Regions from separate parts of the Leuconostoc aquikimchii genome, predicted to be linked through region 2. Evidence: predicted binding sites of a transcription regulator. Region 2 holds the regulator's gene; each other region holds the start of a gene.

Region 1 (7,744 bases), 150 kb from region 2:
GAAATAAAGCACCTGCCCATCAACGACTGTGGTGAAGTTTTTCTTTGCCTGACCATTGTCATCAATATAGTATGTTTTACCGTCGATTGTTTGGATATTTTTAGAATTGTATTGATTTGATTCAATTGGTTTTGCAGATTGATTATTGTCCGTTGCTGTCTTGTTTACCTGATCATTTGTCGGTACTTTTGTAGACACAGAATTATCAGTTTTATTAGCAACATCATTATTTTTTTGAACATTTGCCACTTGATCATTCTTGGCTGCCTGATCATCATTTTGTGGTTGACTAATATTTTGATTCGTCGCGGGTTGCCCAATTGTATCCGTCTTCACATCATCTTTATTAGATGTATTAACTGGGAGGTTATCCTTTTCTGGTACTGTATTGGCATTGTTATCATGGCTCTGACTTTGATTAGCAACAGAATTTCCTGAATCTTGAACATTCGCTTTGTCATTAGTAACTGAAGCCGTATCTTTACCTGATAAATCATTGGCAACCGGAGACGTTGTATCATTAGTATTTGCGGTATTTTGAGGCGTATCTGTTACCGTGTTTGTTTGAGTCCCAAGAACAGGTACATCTTGCACAGTACTTAACCCTGTTTGAGCTACCGGCACAGTAGGTGCTACTGTTTGCGTATTATCCGGTACGGTTTTTACTTGTGTCGTGGCAACGCTTTGCGTTGTATCAGCATTAACTTGTTGTACCGACAAACCTAAACCAATAATTAATGAGACCCCCGCAGTGACCCATAATTTACCTGATTTATATAACTTTTTTCGACACGCTGTTTCTTGATTTCCCATGTTCATTTTTCTCCAAAAAAATTATTTCGTTGTTTGTGTCAATCAGAGACTATGGCATACTTCCTGATTGACACAATCAACCTTTTCAATATACACTAATGAAAGAGTTATTCTCAGAATATGCATAAATGAATATTAAACATAGGGAGCACTAATGGCAGTTAACAACAGGTCAATTATTAGAAAAATAAGGAAATTAAGAGGGATTTCTCAAAATGAATTAGGTGAGTTAATAGGATCTCAATCCATGATATCTCGAATAGAAAATGGTCTCACGTCACCTACTGATCGTGCACTACAACAAATTTGTGATGTTTTAAACGTTCCCGTTTCTGACTATTTTGAAACTGTTTTTGGTAAAAAAAAACAGCTTAGCGCTGTTAAAAATAGAATTAGAGCAAGTATATATTGATCAAGATAAGATTAAAATAACAAAAATTTGTAACTCAATCCAAATAATGTCCACTAACCGTCCAGATGATATTGCATTGCGTCATTTCTTTTTAATGGCACAATCTACACGGTATCATTTAGATTTTAAATTAGCACCATCATCTGTGCAAAATGAACTGATAGATTACTTTTTTGGTATTGAAAACTGGCAATACTATGATCTTTGCTTACTTTTTTTTATTATGAATATGATAAGCGTTGAACACATAAAACCTTATATTATTGATATTATTAGTCAATATATTGAGGGGAAAATGTCTACTAGTACCTCTCGTATGGTAGCACCTGTATTAATTATGATTTTGGAAGCGACTATTGTACAACATAATTACACCCTAACGCGTGACCTGCTAAATAAAATTAGACATTTAACATTCGACCAACAGGACTTTGAATTTCAAACTTGGTTATTATTTTTGCAAGGTGTTTTTGAAAATAATACTCAAAAAATTAATGACGCTTATAATATTATTAAACGTCTGCACCTTAATAAGACTAAATCCCTATTTGATCATATATTAACGCATGATAAGATTAATTAATCCTATCATGCGTTAAGTAATATTAGTATGAACTGTTAGCTTTGTTTCATGCCGAATTTTTTTAGCTATTTCAGGTATTTTTAAACGATAACTGTCATCTAATTGCGCTATTTGCTGCGTATGAGTGGCTTGACCGAGTTTATAGTACTCGAAAAATATATTAACTTTTTTAGAATAGATTTGATTAATAATTCGAACTGCATAAATCGTGTTGGTTTGCTTTTTAAATAGTTGCTGAATATCTGATACAATATCATCAATTTGTGTCATGATTTTTCAACCACCGTTCGTATGTTTTGAAACGCAATATATTTTTGATTGATATAGACACCGTTATCCGAAAATCCCATAACGACACCAGAGACGTTTGGCACCATATGCCCTTCTAAATCTTTTATATTTTGTTGCACAGTAACTTTTTTATAGTTTTCTGCAGCCGAGCGTAACATATTTTGTACCTCGCTCAATGGGATACGAGGTAATTTTTTTGTTACGGTTATACGCTGGTTATCATCTTTTTTAAGTGATGACGTGTGATCAGACAAAAAGAAGCCCTGCCACTTCATCTTGCCCCGTTCACGGTAATCATTTTTAAAATAATTATTAACGATGCGGCTGAAGTCCCTATTATTAGTCATAAGTATTCCCACCATTATGTCCGCCAACAAGTCCGGCGCGATTAATTGCCGTGCCACCTTTTTCCTTTGACATGGCTCGCATGATTGACATAGTACCAAAACGTTGTCTCAGGTCATCAACAACTTGATCTATTTTTTTATCTTGTACGACCCGTTCTGGTTGCTGAAATAAGTCCATTTGAAGGCCAAAATCTGCGATTATATCGCCGAAATCAATACCAATATGACGGATGACTTCACCATGCCAATGTTTTTCAAATAATTTTACCATAACCGTCATGAGAATTTTTGTATTATTAGTCGGTTCAATACGTTGCTGTTTTTTGACGCCATGTGCGCCCTGTTTTTTACTCTCATCAAACGAATAACCAATAAAAAGACTGACTAAGCAAACATTCTTATTATGAGCACGAATACGTGTGGCAACCTGATCTGTCATTTCGCGCACAACAATTTCGATTTCTTCTTTTTTGTAATAGTCTCGTGGTAAAACTTGTGAGTTACTATAAGATTTACTTTGTGTAGTTATTACGTCAGCCAAATTGGATCGATCAACGCCCCATGACAGCGCATAAAGTTGTTCGCCCATTAAACCCATTTTGTCACGAAATGAATAAGGATCTTGATGTGCCAAATCATACATCGAATGAATACCCATCTTTTCTAATTTATTGGCCGTTTTGGATCCAATACTCCAGACATCATGTAATTTTGTTATTGGCCATAATTTGTCTGGCACATCTTCATAATGCCAAATACCAGTTAAATTTTTCGCGTGTTTCGCTTCAATATCTAAGGCAAGTTTAGCTAATACTGGTGAATCACCAATACCTACCGTGAGATAAATACCAGTTTCTGAGCGTACCTGCTTTTGTATTTTTAATGCCACTTTTTCTGGTGTGTTACCAAAAAACGCCCAAGTATCTGTCATATCCAAAATAGATTCATCTATCGAATAAGGTAATAACATGTTGTCCGCTGTGTATTGACGATAGATATTATTAATGCGTAAATTCTCAGCAATGTACAGATTCATACGTGGCGGTACTTTTATCAAACCTGGCACATTAGGCACATCACGTTGTCGTGTCACGTTACTAATACCCAACCTTTTCTTAGCTAAGGGAGACGCGGCTAGTACAAGGCCACCATTAGTATTTTCTTGTTCTGACATGACTACCAGCAAAGACTGCAACGGGTTCATGCCAAGTTCAACACTTTCCACACTAGCGTAAAAACTCTTCGAATCAATTAAAAAAATGACACGACGTTTTTCTTCACTATAATCATATTCAGTTATTTTTGATTTAGTCATTGATATGCCTCAAAGTATTGTGTATTTGTATACTTAATTATACGAACAAACGTTCTATTTAGCAAGTCGTTGCACTCTAATTGATACAAAATTAAAAAAACGATATATCTATCAAAATAATAGATACGTCGTTTTTAACTTATAAATAATGTTATATTAGATCACTGTGACAAAAATCCAGCGCATACTGTTTTATACTTTAAACAACGTTGGTTGTACACGTTTCAAAACTTCAAGAATAACCGTTGGTGTTAACGATAAAATAATAATGATTATCCAATGTCCTAATGAAACTGCTGTTAGTCCAAACAAGACTTGTGTAACAGGCAGTAATGATACTACCAATGTGATAGCTGCTGCCAATATAGCCATATTTATTAATCCTGGATTGGCGTTGTATTTAATCGAAAATAACGATTTTTCTGAACGAATATTAAAAACATGAATAATAGACGTCATTGACAAGACAATAAATGCTAGTGTTTGCCCTACTTGTTCATTGGCTGCTAAACCACCCAAGACCACATTTTGACCAATCCAAATAGCTATTAATGTCACAATTGCAAATAGCGTAGCATTGATAGCTATTTGTCGCCCAAGTCCTTGTGCAAATAAGTTAGTTTTTTTAGGCATTGGTGGTTCATTCATGACATTTGTTAGTATCGGCTCACGGCTCAAAGCAAATCCTGGTAAACCATCAGACACTAAATTAATAAACAATAAATGTACCGGCAACAGTGGCGATCCCCATCCTAGGAGCATTGCAATTAAAATCACTATTATTTCTGATATATTCGCACTCAATAAGAAGTTAATAGTTTTTCGGATTTTGATATATACGCCACGTCCTTCTGAAATAGCGTCAACAATCGTTGCAAAATTATCATCTGTGAGAATAATATCCGATGCGTCACGCGCAACATCCGTACCTGTCTCACCCATAGAAATACCAACATTGGCTGCTTTTAATGCAGGTGCATCATTAACACCATCACCAGTCATGGCAATAGTGGCATCTTGTCGCTGCCATGATTTGATAATTCTAATTTTATCAGTTGGTGTGACACGCGCATAAACAGTATATGCTTTAATATTTTCATCAAGTTCTTGATCAGATAACTTGGCCAATTCTGAACCCGTAATTGTTTGATCACCCTCATGTAAAATACCTATTTCAGAAGCAATCGCACTGGCTGTTTCAACATGATCACCCGTGATCATAATTGTTTTAACCCCGGCGAGACGCGCTTTTTCAACAGCTAAAGCTGATTCTGGTCGTGGTGGATCAATAATACCAACCAACCCCACTAGGGTTAAGTTTTGCTCATAAAATGCCTGGGTTGGATTTTCTGGCATCACATCAAATGTTTGTTTAGCAATCGTTAAGACACGTAAAGCTTCACGACCAAAGGTCGTATTAATTTTTTCGGCCTGTGCCACATTACCCTGTTTCAACATAGGTAACAAAACATCAAATGCCCCCTTCGTAATAGCAATATAGCCACCTTCAGGACGTTTGTGAACTGTTGTCATTCGCTTCTTTGTTGAGTTAAACGGTATCTGGTCTACAAGTGGATATTTATCCAGTAACATATCACGTGGTGTATCCTCTGCGATAGCACGCACTAAGGCTACTTCAGTTGGCAAACCATCATATATAGTTTGCCCATCACTTTTTTTAATTGACACATTTGTCGAAATAGCTGCTAGTGACAAAACTTCTATGGCTTGTGCATCTAAAGGTTCATTTGTTTCACTCAAATGATTTTGTTCATTTTGCCACACTTTACGAACAGTCATTTTATTTTGTGTTAATGTCCCAGTTTTATCAGACGCAATAACATTTGTCGTTCCCAATATTTCAACAGCCGGTAACCGTCGAATAATTGCGTGTTTTTGTGCGATTCTTTGCACACCCAAAGCTAATGTCATTGTCACAATAACAGCTAACGTTTCAGGGACAACCGCAACGGCTAATGATATGGCAGTTAAGAAAATGTGTTGTAAATCCATTCCTTGAACGATACCAAGCACTAAAACAACCAATGCCGCACCAATAGCAACCCAAGAAATATTTTTGCCCAATTGAATCAACCGTCGTTGTAGTGGCGTTAATGGTGTCCCATTTTCAGCATTAAGGAGACCAGCAATTGTCCCCATCTCTGTTTGCATGCCGACGGCCGTGACAATAGCCTTACCATGACCGTTGACAATTGTCGTACCACGATATACCATCGTCACACGTTCACCTAAACTCACCTCAGCATCAGCACCAAAGGTTGCATTAGCATCCTTTTCAACAGGTAGACTTTCCCCTGTTAATGCAGATTCTTCTGCCTGCAATTCAACCGCTTCAATCAAACGGGCATCAGCTACGATTGCGCTACCATTATCAATGATTAACACATCGCCTAAAACAACATCATCTGCGTCAATAAGATCTGTCTCACCGTTTCGTAAAACTTTAACCTGTGTCCGATTTAAATTATGTAAAGCTGCCAGCGAATTTTCAGCTTTTCCTTCTTGAAAAATAGAAAGAAATGAATTAATGACAACAATGCCAATAATTAGCAAGCTTTCAAAATAGTGCCCTGTACCTTCTATGTATGTCGCCACAAATGAAATAACCGCAGCAATCAATAATATAATCGTTGCAACGTCTTTTAAACTAATTAGGATTTTGTGCCACAATGGTTCCTTCTTTTTTGTAACAAACACGTTACTGCCAGACGTTTCGCGGCTAGCACGCACCTGTTCCTCACTTAATCCTTCTTGTACATCAATGCCCTGTGATGCGATTGTTTCTTTAATACCTTTGCGGTATGCTGTCATTTAAAATTCTCCTTAAATTTCAATAATTTAGATGCAGCTACAAAATTAACGTGTTCAAAATGATGATATGCGCACAGAAAAAATATTATCAACATTTTTTTGCTGTTAATCTCAGCAACGACATCTTTAAATGATAAAAAAATGAAAAAACAGATTAATTATGGGGGTTATTTAATTAATCTGTTATATATATTGTAACATAATTAACGCAATCTATCTTTTATACCCATAAAAAAACCCTATAAATTTGAATAAAAACGCCAAATTTACAGAGTTACTTCATTTATTCGTATTCGTGCAAATTAATTTCAAGTTAAAATTTGTTAAAAAAATTGTCGATTTCTTGATACTCGATTTCAGATAAATCAACTGTCAAAGCTGCAACGTTGCTAGCTACCTGGCTAGGCGTCCTAGCACCCGGAATAACAACACTTATTTCAGGATTTTTGATATACCATGCTAAGATTATTTGTGCTATTGTTGCTTCGTGATTTTTGGCAATAATCGCCACCTCTGCCAATGCTGACATAATGATTTTGAATTGTTCACTTGTAACGTTTTTAAACTTGTGGCTATCATTAATTGTATATTTTCCTGTCAATAAACCAGATGCCAATGGAAAATAAGGGACGAATTTGATATGTTTTTCTTTTAAGTAGGGCCATAAAACACGCTCTGCCTGACGCGCAATGAGATTATAGTGATCTTCAACATAATCAACTTGCCCATTTTTATTAGCTTCTTTTACCTGCTCTACGCTAAAATTAGAAACGCCAATCGCACGGATTTTACCTGCTTGTTTTAATTCATTTAAAGCCGCCACTGCCTTATCTTTTGGTGTCTTATCATCCGGAAAATGAATATAAAAAATATCAATATAATCTGTTTGCAATCTAATTAAAGCGTCTGCCACTGCCTTTTTTAAAAAGACGGGATCATTATTTGGCACTAAATTGTTGTCTGGATCTTGCGCTGCTTTTGTCGCTATTTTGATATTTTCTCTCGGGTAATGCTTGATGACTTCTCCGATGATTTCTTCAGAACGACCTAACCCATACATATACGCCGTATCAAGCATACTAATACCAGAATCAAGCGCCTCTTTAATAACATCGTAGCCATCTTGATCATTTAAATTATCAAATAAATTA
Region 2 (7,744 bases):
TCAGCTGACTTATGCTAAGAAAAATGGTTTTGCTGATGCGACTATCGCTAATATTTGGCATACAACAACAGCTGATGTGCGTCAGTTAAGAACACAAGCAAATATTTTACCAGTCTACAAAATGGTTGATACGGTGGCGGCTGAGTTTGAGTCGCAAACACCATATTACTATGCAACTTATGAGCGTGAAAATGAATCAATCAAAACGGATAAAAAATCAGTCATTGTACTAGGTTCAGGGCCAATACGTATTGGGCAAGGTGTGGAGTTTGATTATGCCACTGTTCATGCAGTAAAAGCCATTCAACGTGCGGGTTATGAAGCGATTATTATGAACTCTAACCCTGAAACTGTGTCGACTGACTTTTCTATTTCTGATAAATTGTATTTTGAACCGTTAACATTAGAAGACGTGTTAAATGTGATTGATTTGGAGCAACCTATTGGTGTTGTGGTACAATTCGGTGGCCAAACAGCAATCAATTTAGCACAACCTTTGACAGAAAATGGGGTGCATATTTTAGGCACAACAGTTGAAGATTTGAATCGTGCTGAAGATCGTGAAGCTTTTGATCAGGTCATCAAACAATTAAAACTACCACAACCAATAGGAAAAACGGCCACAACAGTTGCTGGTGCTTTGGCAGCGGCACAGGAAATCGGTTATCCGGTTTTGATCAGACCATCATATGTACTTGGTGGACGTGCGATGGAAATCGTGACATCAGACGAAGAATTAAAAGATTATATGCAACGTGCAGTTAAAGTGTCAAATGATCATCCCGTCTTGATTGATTCATATTTGGTTGGTCAAGAAGCTGAAGTTGATGTTTTGTCAGATGGTCAAACAGCCGTTATTCCAGGTATAATGGAGCATATTGAACGTGCAGGCGTACATTCTGGTGACTCTATGTCTGTCTATCCACCCCAATATTTGTCACAAAAAGTACAAGATGAAATGACGCAAGCAGCCATTAATTTAGCACAAGCTATGCATACGATCGGCTTAATGAACGTGCAGTTCGTGATTCATGAAAATACAGCTTATGTGATTGAAGTCAATCCACGCGCGTCGAGAACAGTACCATTTATTTCTAAAGTGACACATTTACCGTTAGCACAATTGGCAACACGTGTAATGTTAGGCGAAAAATTAGCAGACATGGGATTTGAAACTGGGTTAGTACCGGCTGATGACATGGTTCATGTTAAAGCACCAATTTTCTCATTTACCAAGTTACCAGATGTCGATTCGTTGCTTGGTCCTGAAATGAAATCTACTGGTGAAGTAATGGGTTCTGATACGACGTTACCAAAAGCCCTTTATAAGGCCTTTGTTGCTTCAAATATTAAAGTCCCACAATATGGTAATGTGCTCTTTACAGTTGCTGACGATGATAAAGAAGAGGCGTTGATTTTGGCTAAACGCTTCAATGATTTGGGATTTGCCTTGTTTGCAACATCAGGTACTGGTGCCTATCTTGATTCACATGATATGCCAGTTGAGGTGCTAGATAAAATTTCAGAATCTAACAATAACTCAGTAGAAGCATTGAAAACACAAAAGTTACAAGTCGTCATTAATACGACACAAGCTGATGATCGGGCAGAATCCGATGGTCGCCTCATTCGTAACGCAGCAATTGAAAATGCTGTACCACTGTTTACAGCGTTGGATACAGTTAACGCTTTCTTGGATGTTTTGGAGAGTCGCAGTTTTACAGTCAATGAAATGAAGTAATTGATTGTTGTTAATGGCACTAATAAAATTGTCCAGTGAGACAAATTAGGAGAAAAAATGATAACAAAACATCGCTTGGCAGTTAATTTACCAGGATTAAATATGAAAAATCCTGTGATGAATTCATCAGGAGCAGTATATTTTGGACTTGAAGACAAAGGGTTTGGTATTGAAAAGACAGGTGCACTAGTCACAAAAACAGTTACAATGACACCACGTGTTGGTAATCCACAACCTTGGATCATTGAAACACCAAGTGGTATTTTGAATTCTGTTGGGCTAGCTAATCCAGGTATCGAAAAAGTAATAACAGATATGTTGCCGGCTATTCACACAAAATATGGTGATGATATGCCAGTGATGGTTTCAATTGCTGGCGAAACAGTACAAGAATATGTTGCATTAGCACGGTTATTAACGCATTCAGGTTTGGTCACTGCGATTGAAGTCAATTTATCGTGCCCTAATGTTGATCGCGGTGGTATGGCTTTTGGTGTTGATGCGCAAACAGCGTCTGAAGTCATTGCAGCGTTGCGACAAATTACTCATTTACCACTTTATGCTAAACTGTCTCCAAATGTGACAGACATTAAACCAATTGTAAAAGCCCTTGAAGTTGCAGGTGCAGATGGTATTGTATTGATTAATACAGTTATGGGAATGAGCCTTGACTTGAAAAAACGTCAAGCGCGTTTGGCACGTGGTATAGGTGGTATGTCTGGAAAGGCAATTCATCCTATTGCGGTACGTTTTGTTTATGAAGCAGCTCAGACAGTCAGTATTCCGATAATTGGTGTTGGGGGTGTCACTACTGTGGCAGACGCGTTAGAACTTATGATGGCGGGTGCCAGTGCTGTACAAGTTGGCGGGGCTTTAACGCAGCATCCTGATGCCATGGTAAACATTATTGACGCGATGCCAGCAGCATTAGACAAATATGAATTTGCTGATGTTCAGGCTGTGACTGACACATTCAAAAAATAATGACTGTCAGGTTTAGAAAGGACTCCCATGCAACGACCAATATTTATAGCATTAGATTTTCCAAATGCAGTAACAGCACGCGCTTTTCTCGACAATTTTCGTGATATCACAAATAAGCCAGCAATAAAAATAGGCATGGAATTATTTTTTGCTGAAGGACCAGAATTTGTCCGTGAATTAAGAAGGCAAGGATTTACTATTTTCTTGGATCTGAAATTATATGATATTCCAACAACGGTTGGTCATGCGGTTGCCAGTATTGCAAAGCTAAACGTCCAATATTTGACAGTTCACGCAGCTGGTGGTGAAAAAATGTTACGACAAGCAGTCGCGAATAAAGGCCAAAACATGCAATTATTGGCGGTCACGCAGTTAACCTCTTTTTCAGAATCTGATATGCAGGCAACACAACAGACGACAGCAAGCATGACGGATAGCGTCATTCATTTAGCGCAATTAGCCTATCAATCAGGAGTTGATGGTACAATTAGTGCCCCACTGGAAGCAAATCTCATCCAACAAAAAACAAGTGATTCATTTCTACGTGTGACACCGGGAATTCGATTGACAGGTGATTCAGCTGATGATCAAGCGCGGATTACAACACCTGCAAAAGCACGGGACTTTGGTGCTACTGGCTTAGTTGTCGGCCGATCAATTACCAAAGCCAAAAATCCTGTGGCAGCATATCAACAGGTGATATCAGAATGGAGTAATTAAATGTTAAATTATGCAGAGCAAGTGGCAAATGATTTATTAGCCATTGGTGCAGTGAAATTTTCACCAGAGTCACCGTTTACGTGGGCATCGGGTATTAAAAGTCCTATTTATACGGATAATCGCATGACTATTGGCTATCCAAAAGTGCGTCAAAATATTTATAAAGGTTTAGTCGCATTAATTCAAGAATCATATGGTGATGTTGAAATTATTGGTGGTGTTGCAACGGCTGGTATACCACATGCTGCATGGGTTTCAGAGAAAATGAATAAGCCGATGATCTATGTACGCTCTAAACCAAAAGATCATGGCGCTGGTCGTCAAACAGAAGGTGTAGCGGTTGCTGGTAAAAAAGTTGTGTTAATTGATGACTTGATCTCAACGGGTGGCTCAGTATTAGGTGCTGTTGAAGCGATACGTAAAGAGGGTGCAGACGTTGTAGGCGTTGTATCAATTTTTTCGTATGAATTACCTGAAGGATTGATTAATTTTACCAATGCAAAATTGACTTTTAAATCATTGACAACTTATTCTCAATTGATAGCTGCAGCTATCAAACGTGGTGATTTGAACACGTCACAAGTAGCAACACTGCAAAATTGGCAACAAAATCCTGCCAAGTGGCAGATATAAGTTAACAGCAAAAAAGCGTTTGGAAATTTCCAAACGCTTTTTTGCTGTTAATAAATTGCATCACGGTAGAGGCCGATGACTTTACCCAAAATAGAAACGCTTTTAAGAATGATTGGCGCCATAGCATCATTTTCAGGCTGCAAACGGAAATGATCTGCTTCTCGGAAAAAGCGTTTAACGGTTGCTTCGTTGTCATCATTCATAGCCACTACGACGTCGCCGTTATCAGCATTATCTTGTTTACGAACGATGACTTTATCGCCATCTAAGATACCGATATTGACCATAGAATTTCCGCGAACATTTAGCATAAACATGTCACCATCAAATTGCATCAAATTGTCAGGAATCGGGAAAAATTCAGTGGCTTCTTCTTCAACGGCCAAGATAGGCGTACCGGCAGTAACAAGTCCTAACACGGGGATACGACCAGGAGTAATGGACACACCCAAAGCTTCTAAACCAGAATCAGTGACTTCGATGGCACGTGCACGAGGTTTTGAGGCATCTTTTAAAAGGTACCCTTTTTTAACTAACCGTTCAATATGACCATGAATTGTTGAAGAAGAGGATAATCCGACAGCTTCACCAACTTCACGCACTGTAGGTGGATAGCCATTTGTTATTTGTGCGTCATGGATAAACCTTAGCACCTGAAGCTGTTTGCTTTCTTGAATTTGACTTGTCATTTTGGATCTCATTCCTTAATACTACTCGATTTAATATGTATTAATTATAACGAAAAGCAAACGATAAATCAAACATTTGTTCGTTTTTTATATTTTAATAAGTTATCTACTAAAAATATTTATTAATTCTTTAAACTTGCGCCTAGATTCAGAAAAAGTCTGTGGATAATACGGTTGCAAGTCGTGAGTTAGTATTTTGATAAATTGTGACGTCATTACCTTGTGCTTTATGCTATAATTAATCTTAGAAATTTATTAAGGGGAAGACTATGACTTTAAATATCGGACTCGTTATCTTGATTGCAGTTTTGGCTTTAATTATCGGATTAGCGGCTGGATTCTTCTTAGCACGTAACTCAATGAAGAGTTACTTAGCAAAGAACCCACCAATTTCAGAAGAAATGATGAAGTCAATGATGATGTCAATGGGTCAAAAACCATCACAAAAGAAATTAAATCAAATGATGGCTCAAATGAAGCAACAAAGCGAACAAGCGCAAAAAAAATAAGCCATTAGGCTTATTTTTTTTCACGTTTAGGATCGATATAAATCCAGTTAGGATCTACTTCTTGATCTAATTGATCAAAAGCGTCTTGAATCATCTGCGTATATTTGGCAATATTTTCCTTATTTAGTCGGTCTTTACGCGAAATCACAATCGGTTCGCCGAAATTGATGATTGTATTGTTACGCTTAAACAACTGGCTAAATGAGACTGGTCCTTGATACACAGCAGGAACAATTGCTTTCCCAGACATCTTTGCGATTAACAAAGAGCCAGCTTTTAAGTCGTCACTGTGTCTGGAACCAGAAGGAAACATGATGAGCGATCGGTTACCGTGTTTTAACTCTTGAACTGGTATTTTGATAACACTTGGACCGACATTTTCGCGATCAACAGGAAAAGCACCAGCAGACTTAACAAGCCATGCAAGTGGCGGAAATTTAAAAAGCTCAATTTTAGCCATAAAAATAAAATGTTTTGGGTAGGCAGCAATTGCATACCAAACGGGATCCCACCACGTACGATGTGGGCCGACCAAAACATAGTTATCTTCAACGGGTATGCGATCCCGATTCATATACTTGACGCGGCCATTAACTGTCCACATCAGACTGACAGCTATGCCACGTAGAAAATCATAAAATTTCATTATTAGTCACCTCATAAACTACCCTAACTATTTTACACGATAAAGCGAGAAAAAAACAATGATTGAACCAATTCTTAAGGAAGGTGAGCGTATCGATGGCTTGCCTTCACAAAATATTCAGATTATTCAAAATCCAGACATGTTCTCCTATTCATTAGATGCGATTTTGTTAGCTAATTTTGCTGATGTCAAGGGCAAGGGGCGAGGATTGACTGTAGATCTTGGTGCTGGCACAGGGGCTGTTGGTTTATTTTATGCACCTAAAGTGACTGGGACTATTAAGTTAGTAGAAATTCAGCCAGCGTTAGCTGAAATGGCTGAACGAAGTATTGCCATGAATGGTTTACAAAATCGAATCAGTGTCTTGCAAGCCGATATGAAAGCTATTTTTGATGATATTCAACCCGGTTCAGTAGAGACAGTACTAGCCAACCCACCTTATTTTCCATTGCGTGATACAACAAAAACAAATCAAGATGAACACTACGAATTAGCACGTCACGAATTAACCATAGACTTACCTGGTTTAGCACAGGTTGCAAACAAATTACTTAAAAATAATGGTAAATTTTATATGGTTCATCGGCCAGAAAGATTAGCTGATATTTTTTCAGCTTTTGCAGCACGAAAATTAATGATTAAGCGCGTACAATTTGTTTATGGTAAAGCAGATCGAGAAGCAAATATGGTACTTATTGAGGCGATAAAAGCCGGCCGTTTGGGCGGTGTTCGTATTATGCCGCCAATTGTGGCATATAAACAAACAAATGAGTATACTAAGCAGGTACAAAATATTTTATACGGTCAGCCATGGACATGATGAAATCTTATTACTTTTATGTCTTGTATACGGCTGATGGTTATTTTTATGGTGGTTTTACCGATGATGTACAGCGTCGTTTTAAGACGCATCAGTTGCGTAAAGGTGCGAAATTCACACGTGTCAAATCAAGACATCCTCTGCAATTAATTTACGAGGCTCATTTTAATACCAAAAGTGAGGCTTTAAAGGCAGAGGCAGCTTTCAAAAAATTGACACGAGGCAATAAAGAAAAATTTTTAATGGCACATCATGTCAATGCTGAAATTTGGGCTTAATGACTTGCAATGTGAATTAATATCTCGTATAATAATAGCTGTTGCAATTAGTAACAAATACACACGACAAACGAGTTCACATAGGTGCAGAAATGTCAGTGTGAATGTCGAATTTGTCGGCGGAAAAACCTAGGAGAACAAAACATGGCAGTTATTTCAATGAAAGAACTCCTCGAAGCAGGAGTACACTTCGGTCACCAAACACGTCGTTGGGACCCAAAGATGGATGAGTATATCTTTACAGAACGTAATGGTATCCATATCATCGATTTGCAAAAGACAGTTAAACTTGTTGACGAAGCTTATAACTTTGTTCGTAATGCCTCAACTGACGATGCAAATTTCTTGTTTGTTGGTACAAAGAAACAAGCTTCAGATGCTATTGCTGAAGAAGCAACACGTGCTGGTCAATACTTCATCAACCATCGTTGGTTGGGTGGTACATTGACTAACTGGAATACAATTAAGACACGTATCCAACGTTTGAAGGATTTGGAAGTAATGGCCGAAGATGGCACTTTCGAACAATTACCTAAAAAAGAAGTTGTTTTGTTAAACAAGCAACGTGAAAAGTTAGATAAGTTCTTGGGTGGTATCAAGGATATGCCTGGTTTACCAGATGTATTGTTTGTTGTTGATCCTAAGAAAGAAGAAATCGCTGTTAAGGAAGCAAATATGTTGAACATTCCCGTTGTGGCTATGATTGATACAAATGCTAACCCTG
Region 3 (7,744 bases), 280 kb from region 2:
ATTTGAGTCTTGTTCAGTTGATTGCACAGCATTTTGACCATCTAACACATTCTTTTCAAATACTGCTCGCGTACCTGATCCTGTTGCTCGGTTAATGATAACGATTTTTTCATCCTTACCACCAACTTCTTTCCAGTTAGTAATTTTACCTGTGAAGATATCTCGTAACTGTGTTTTAGAAATATTTGAAACTTGCACATCAGAATTAACTACTGGCGCAATACCAACAACAGCTACTTGATGATCTTTCAATTTGGAAGCATCAACGCCTTCTTTTTCTTCAGCGAACACGTCAGAATTACCAATTTGAGCAGAGCCACTAGCTACTTGACTCAAACCTGCACCAGATCCGCCACCTTGAACAGTGATTGTCACGCCAGGATTTTTTTCTTGAAACGATGTCCCAACTTGCTCTGCCAATGGTTGCAAGGCTGTTGAGCCAAGTGATAATACTTTACCACTTAATTTTGTTGTAGATGACGCCGTATTAGATTGACTTTTATCTGCATGCGAGCTGGCATAAAAAGCTACGCCTGCTGCGATAACAATCACGCCACCGGCGATTCCAACAATTGTCTTGTTCATGGATACTTCTCCCTTTGTTTAAGCTTCACGTGGAAGCATATGTAATGTAAACTCGGTTTGTAGTAGCGGCTCTTGGCAGCCTCTCCTTGTTTACAAATCATATATTACGCACCTTGTGTCAAAGAAAGCACCCTAAAATTGTCATCGTTGTGTAAAGCAATGTAAATCAATCTTTACATTGCTAATTAACCATTGTATATCCAAAGCCACGCACTGTCTTTAATATTTGTGGTGACTTCGGATTATTTTCCACCTTTTCTCGTAAATTACTAATATGCATGTCTACCATGCGACTTTCGCCAACATACTCATATCCCCATACGGCCGTTAAAATCGTTTCACGATCAATAACCCGTCCGATTCTTTGAGAAAAATAGAGTAATAACTCATATTCTCGTGGTGTCAGAGTTAAATTCTTACCAGATTTAGTGACAACTTTTTTATTATCATCAATAATAATATCTTGTATTTCAACGACATCTGGTTTATCGGGACTTGTCTGATCATTTTGAGATCGTCGTAATACTGCTTTTAGCCGCGCAAGCACTTCTCGTGGGCTAAAGGGCTTAGTAATGTAATCATCCGCACCTAGTTCTAATCCAAACACGCGATCAAACTCGTCACCTTTAGCTGTAACCAACAATACTGGTGTACTTATTTTATCTTGACGTAAATTTTTTAACACGGTCATGCCATCCATCACCGGTAACATCAAATCAAGCAAGATAGCATCAAAAGTTTGTTCTCCAATAAGTTCATAAGCTGATTGTCCATCCGCCGCTATTGTAACTTGATAACCATTTTGCTCTAAATTGTATTTCAACAAGGTTGAAATTGCTGGTTCGTCATCCACTACTAAAATTTTTGTCATGATATTAATACACTCAATTAGCTTAAAGTGCATTCCTCTCCAAATGTTTATTTACTTGCATTGTAACAAAAAAAACGAAAACGCCCTAGCGTTTTCGTTTTTTCTTTACATTATTTATACAATAGGTTCGTCTGTTAAATCATCATCTGCAACTAAATTCAACGCTTCAGAGTCATCTGTTGTTGAAACAACCTCTTCTGTTGACTGGTCAACAAGTGACTCGCCATCACCTATGCCAAATGCATCTCGCACTTTGGCATAGATTTCTTGACGCATTTCTGCATTTTCAGGCAAATCCAAAAATTCCTTAGCTTTTTCACGGCCTTGGCCAACTTTAATATCATTATAATAATAGAAGGCGCCGGCTTTTCGAATAATTTCCTGCTCCGCACCCAAATCAAGAATTTCTCCTGTTTGAGAGATACCTTTACCATACATAATATCTACTTCAGCTACCTTAAATGGTGGCGCTACTTTATTCTTAACTACTTTGACCTTAGTTAAGTTTCCAGTGACTTCGGTTCCATCTTTAATTTGGGTTGAACGACGGACTTCTAACCGAATCGTCGAATAAAATTTCAATGCACGACCACCTGGTGTTGTTTCAGGATTACCAAACATCACACCAATTTTTTCACGAATTTGATTAATGAAAATGGCGATTGTTCCGGTACGGTTTAAAGTGCCAGCCAATTTACGTAACGCTTGACTCATCAATCGTGCTTGCAATCCCACATGAGCATCACCCATCTCGCCTTCGATTTCTGCACGTGGTACCAATGCTGCAACTGAATCTATCACGATGATATCTACAGCCCCCGATTGTACTAGGGCATCGGCAATTTCTAACCCTTGTTCGCCTGTATCAGGTTGAGATAGCAACAGTTCATCTTTTTTAACACCTAATGCTTCAGCATATTTAACATCCAACGCATTTTCAGCATCAATATAGGCTGCTGTACCACCTGCTTTTTGCACTTCTGCAACAGCATGTAGTGCAATAGTTGTCTTACCAGATGACTCTGGGCCGTAAACTTCAATAATTCGACCCTTTGGATAGCCACCAACACCAAGTGCAACATCTAACTTAACGGATCCGGATGGATAAGTTTCGATCTGGGTTAACGTATTCTCACCCAAAAACATAATCGAACCTTTTCCAAAATTTTTTTCAATTTTCTTCAACGCCTCATCTAGCGCTGATTTGCGGCCCTTAGATTGCGCCTCTTTATCATCTTTTTTAGTCGTTTTTTTTGTAACCATATTTTTGGCTAACTCCTTTTATCTTACCACATTAGTTTACCTGTTTTTGTAGTCAAAAGCAAGCATTAAACGAACAATTGTTCGACAACGTTCGCTTCTATATTTATGATACGAAAAAAGCGCTTATTGCGCTTCACATCCCATCCGAAAAGACATAACGATTTTGCCAAAAGTAATCAATACCAGAATATATTGTAAAAATAACTGCTATCCATAACAATATGTCTCCCACTGGCAAACCAAAGTATACGAATGGTAAATTTTTAATATACAAGAAAAAAATAGCAAACATTTGTGAAAATGTTTTAATTTTTCCAGGCATCTGAGCAGCCAAAACTTGACCGTTATTCTCAACAATCAATGTTCTTAATCCTGTTATGGCTAATTCTCGAATCACAATAACTGCCGTCATCCACGCGGGCACGACATGAAAACTTGTTAAAAATATCAATGCAGTAATTACTAATAATTTATCTGCCAATGGGTCCGCGAACTTACCAAAATTAGTGACTAAATGTCGGCTACGAGCAATTTTGCCATCTAAAAAGTCTGTCAAAGAGGCCACAGCAAAAACAATCGCAGCCACTATCCAATTCACCGGAACCACGACATTCATGGTAGTCACGGTGCCCCAGTCATAAGGAATTGTCAACACGAAAATAAAAACTGGAATTAAAATAATACGAAAGACAGTTAATTTATTAGGTAGATTCATAATTTCCTCTTAGTTATTTAAATTTATCAATACATTCCAAAACGGCGTTGCGCTGTCAATAACAGTGATTCTTTGACCATCAAACGTCATGACCGCATTGGCTACATTTGTAAATTGCACATTGACAACATCTGTTCCTTCAGGAACAGTGAGTGTCTTATCAGCTGTCACCATTTCATTTAATAAGACAGCGCCACCCGCTGTGACTTGCACGTTGGTTCCAGCATTTTGTGCATTAATTTTGATTGTATGCTGTCGGTTGTTTTGTTTTGTTAAATTATAAACGGTTGTCTGGCGTGCAATATTTTGTTCGGGTGTTCCTAATTCAATTTTAGGGTTAACAGACTTTTTTGTCTTTTCTTTTTTTGAAGACGATGTTGCACGTGATTCAGATGAACTGCTAGGTACAGTAGAAGTTGAAACGGATACATTCCCGCCGTCATTTGATTGTTGACTGCCACTATTTAAATGTGTTAATACAAACCAAATACCAACTAACACCAAAACAATTAAAATACCTAGCCAAATATTTGGCAACATATTCGATAATTGTGACTTAGTTGATCGTGTTGTATCAATACCAGCACGTACAACGCCATCATTATCACGATGTGCGCGATTCAAATCCTTACTTCGAGAAATCGAAGCCAGCCCCGTTTTCCCTAATAAATCTTCAGGGTTCAAGTCAACAGCAAGTGCATATTGCCGAATAAACGCACGCACATAAAAATCACCTGGTAAAATACCTAGATTATTATTTTCCATGGCCTCAAGATATCGCACTTGAATTTTAGTTGCGGCTTGCACCTCATCCAATGTTAAGTTTTTCTTGAGGCGTGCAGCTTTTAACTGCTCACCTATTTGATTTGTTAAAGTTTCGCTCATAGTTTTTCCAATGTCATTTCTGCAGAACAAACCGTTGTAATTTCGCGTTCACATATATTTTTTCAGCGGTTTCTAGTATATCATTATATGTTAAATCTTGTAATAACATAATTTTATCAAATAAATTGGTACCAAAAAGTACGTCATCGCCACGTAAAGCAATACTTTCTAAAGAATTCAAACGTTGAATGCCTTCACCTAATGTTGCACGACGTAAAGATTCAAAATCATTTTCTTTACCAGCAAGAATTTCCTGATATTGACTCAACTGCGTTTCAATCGCCGTCGTCAATATGTCGTATTCAGTTGTTTCTGAAAAGAATGTCACAAATTGATAATGCCGTAATAAATCAAACGACGTGTCAAATTCAGTATCAATGATACCTTTATTATACAGGTTTTGATACCAATCTGTCTGCTCTCCAAACATTATATCAGATAAAATATCAGCGGCTAACATTAATTTAGTTGCCTGCTTGCCTGATATGTCACTTGCTGGCAATCGCAAACCAAAGGCTACTTTAGGACGCGAAACATCAAATTTTTTAATCTCTTGCTTTTTTTTAGGAACGCTAATAGGCGCTTCAATGCGCTTCACATTCACTTTTTCAATCATTTTTGTTGCTTGATTATCACGAATAACTTGCAGCATCTCTTTAGGATCAAAATTCCCAACAATTTGTAACGTTAAGTGATTGGGTTGATAAAAGGCACGATGAATATCGTACAGTAACGCTGGTGTGATTTTCAAAATAGATTGTTTCGTGCCTGCAATATCTTCTGACAAGGGCGCATCAGGATACATAAGCTGCATCAATCCCATATAGACCGTCCAATTTGGATCATCGTCATACATTTGGATTTCTTGCCCAATAATACCTTGCTCTTTAGCAATTGTTTTTTCACTAAAATAGGGCGTTTGTACGAAATCTAATAAGTGATTTAATGCCAAATTTAAATTTTTGGTTGTTGAAAACAAATAACTTGTTTGATACGCATTTGTGAAAGCATTAGCATCGGCACCAAGTTCACCAAAACGTGTAAATGCATCACTATTTTCCTTCTCAAATAACTTATGTTCCAAAAAATGAGCCGTACCAGCTGGAATATCAATCATCTTATCATTGTTTATTTGGAAACTTTGATCTAGTGATCCAAAAGGTGTTGTTATCACCGCGAATGTTTTATGATACACTTTTTTGGGGATCATGATAACTTTCAAACCATTGGCTAAGGTTTCTGTTAAGACATTTTCTTTCAGTCGTGTGTATTTTTTTTCTATCATTCTTGCACCTCAGGCATTAAAGTAAAGCGACTTTGTATCACGACTTCACGTGCCATTTTTGCAACATCTGCTGATGTGACAGCATTAACCGCATCAGTCCATTCATCAACCGTTGTTTCCCGATTTGTTAACAATCTTGAAAATATCAGTCCCATTTCACTAGATGGTGTGTCCTGTTGACTTAAATAATCATTCACTAAACTAGCTTTAATCGCTGACAATGTTTCTTCCGAGAAGTCACCTGCTTGAATTGCTGTTATTTGTGCTTGAATCATCGTATCTGTTTGTGACACTTTATCCGCATCAAGCCCTGCCGCAACAGTAATAAATCCTGTATCATGTTGCCATCGCGAATAGATACTGTATGCTAAGGACGCCTTTTCACGAATGTTTGTAAATAACTTAGATAATGGTGACCCACCAAAAAGTGCATTCAAAACCAAGGCGACAAATCTTCTCGGATCATCAGGTGCAATCGCTAATCGATAGGCAATCGTCATGATTGCCTGATTAATGTCCACTTGTCTATCTGTTTCCTCATGGATGACTGATTGCAACGCTTGTCGGTAAAATGGCTGCAATGGTTGTTCTTGACGTGCTAAAAGCGGCCACGCCTTTAATTCAGACACAACGCGTTGCTCGTCAACATCCCCATAGACAATAATATTCATTGTATCCTTTGTCATCATGTCTTGATAAGCTTGATAAACGATTTCTGAAGTCAGCATTTCAACGTCACTTCCGCGTCCTGCTGACGATATCGTCATGGCAGGTATATCATAGGTTAATTCACGTAACTTAGACATCGCATAACGTTGCTTATCATCAGTTAAACTATCTAATTCGTTCATTAGACTTTGCTTTTCTTTTGCAAAAGTCGCTTGGTCAAAATGACCATCACTTACAAATGGGTCAAAAATCATATCACGCAAAAAAGCAAATGCCTCATGTAACAAATTGCTTTCTTCACCAATATACGTTGGCGCTGGCATTTGCAAGGTATAACGTACATGATGTGTCTGACCAAAACGCAGCACATCTGTTTGGTACTGAGCACCATATAAGTCAATCGTTTTTTGCGCAACCTTTTGTTGACTAGGGTACTGTTTTGCACTAACAGCCGTTAAATAAGTTAACAATGAGCGGGCTGCAATATTCTCAACTTGTAATAATGGCGCAGCAAAATCGACAGCAATATGTACTGTTTTAAATTGTGTTGTGGGTTGAACAACAAGGTTCACACCGTCTTTTAATTGTATTTTTTTCATAGTTTTTATAGTATTGGAGAAAATAGTCGGCTAAATTTCTGTAGAAAAGTTAACCAGAACGACTGTTTCTCAAAATCCTCAATTGTTAGTCTTGTTGCCTTTTCAATATCTTGTTCAAACAGCGTCTCTAAGTGTGTTGCAAATTTTGGATCATAGATAAACGCGTTCGTTTCAAAATTTAACACAAATGATCTAATATCCATATTAGCTGAACCAACCGTTCCAATCTCATGATCAATGCTAACGACTTTGCTGTGTAGGAAACCGCCATCATATCGATACACTTCTGCACCTAATTCAATCAGCTCTTTTGCATAGTATTGTGTTGCTCTGTATACAATCGGATGGTCAGGCCTATCAGGAATCATCAAGCGTACACGAACACCTGACATCACCGCTATTTCAAGCGTTTCTAGAATCGCGGCATCTGGAATAAAATACGGTGTTTGAATCATTATTTCAGTCCGTGCTGAAGCAAACATTCGCATAAAGCCTTGCTTAATTTGTTTCATATCGTTATCGGGTCCACTAGATACAATTTGAATCATCGCACGCCCTGGTAATTGCACAATCTCTGGAAAGTAGTCAATCGTTTCTGACAGTACCTCTTTGGCTTCGGCGGTCGCATTCCAATCCATCAAAAAACGACTTTGCATAGCCAACACGGCATCACCATGAATACGAATATGCGTATCACGCCAATGACCAAACTTCTTAAAATAGCCAAGGTATTGATCCCCAACATTAAAGCCGCCAATATAGCCAATTTTACCATCGATAATGGCTATTTTACGGTGATTTCTAAAATTGAAACGTAAGGTCAAAAGTTGAAATCGTCGCATCAGAAATGGTGCCGCTTTGCCACCAGCATC

Evidence for each region. The regulator LexA, encoded in region 2, represses DNA repair genes until DNA is damaged. The targets are predictions, from matches to a motif close to CNAACANNTGTTNG.
Region 1: a site for LexA is predicted at 3,804-3,817, ahead of AB3K24_RS04870 (Y-family DNA polymerase). Genes of this name have one in related genera too.
Region 3: a site for LexA is predicted at 2,790-2,803, ahead of recA (recombinase RecA). Genes of this name have one in related genera too.

Annotation. Positions count from the first base shown of each region.
Region 1 covers NZ_JBFPER010000001.1:979,576-987,319, reverse strand. Annotated here, with positions in the region: gene AB3K24_RS04895 (glycoside hydrolase family 70 protein) at 1-813, opposite strand, end outside; gene AB3K24_RS04890 (helix-turn-helix domain-containing protein) at 968-1,225, shown strand; gene AB3K24_RS04885 (Rgg family transcriptional regulator) at 1,155-1,808, shown strand; gene AB3K24_RS04880 (hypothetical protein) at 1,821-2,078, opposite strand; gene AB3K24_RS04875 (hypothetical protein) at 2,075-2,446, opposite strand; gene AB3K24_RS04870 (Y-family DNA polymerase) at 2,439-3,761, opposite strand; gene AB3K24_RS04865 (cation-translocating P-type ATPase) at 3,954-6,593, opposite strand; gene AB3K24_RS04860 (aldo/keto reductase) at 6,907-7,744, opposite strand, start outside.
Region 2 covers NZ_JBFPER010000001.1:1,127,308-1,135,051, reverse strand. Annotated here, with positions in the region: gene carB (carbamoyl-phosphate synthase large subunit) at 1-1,741, shown strand, start outside; gene AB3K24_RS05590 (dihydroorotate dehydrogenase) at 1,799-2,725, shown strand; gene pyrF (orotidine-5'-phosphate decarboxylase) at 2,753-3,445, shown strand; gene pyrE (orotate phosphoribosyltransferase) at 3,446-4,078, shown strand; gene lexA (transcriptional repressor LexA) at 4,126-4,767, opposite strand; gene AB3K24_RS05570 (YneF family protein) at 5,037-5,276, shown strand; gene AB3K24_RS05565 (lysophospholipid acyltransferase family protein) at 5,287-5,922, opposite strand; gene AB3K24_RS05560 (tRNA1(Val) (adenine(37)-N6)-methyltransferase) at 5,981-6,742, shown strand; gene AB3K24_RS05555 (GIY-YIG nuclease family protein) at 6,742-7,020, shown strand; gene rpsB (30S ribosomal protein S2) at 7,165-7,744, shown strand, end outside.
Region 3 covers NZ_JBFPER010000001.1:1,407,631-1,415,374, forward strand. Annotated here, with positions in the region: gene AB3K24_RS06920 (phosphate ABC transporter substrate-binding protein) at 1-585, opposite strand, end outside; gene AB3K24_RS06925 (response regulator transcription factor) at 767-1,456, opposite strand; gene recA (recombinase RecA) at 1,571-2,719, opposite strand; gene pgsA (CDP-diacylglycerol--glycerol-3-phosphate 3-phosphatidyltransferase) at 2,853-3,434, opposite strand; gene AB3K24_RS06940 (helix-turn-helix domain-containing protein) at 3,444-4,319, opposite strand; gene yfmH (EF-P 5-aminopentanol modification-associated protein YfmH) at 4,333-5,604, opposite strand; gene yfmF (EF-P 5-aminopentanol modification-associated protein YfmF) at 5,601-6,872, opposite strand; gene cls (cardiolipin synthase) at 6,878-7,744, opposite strand, start outside.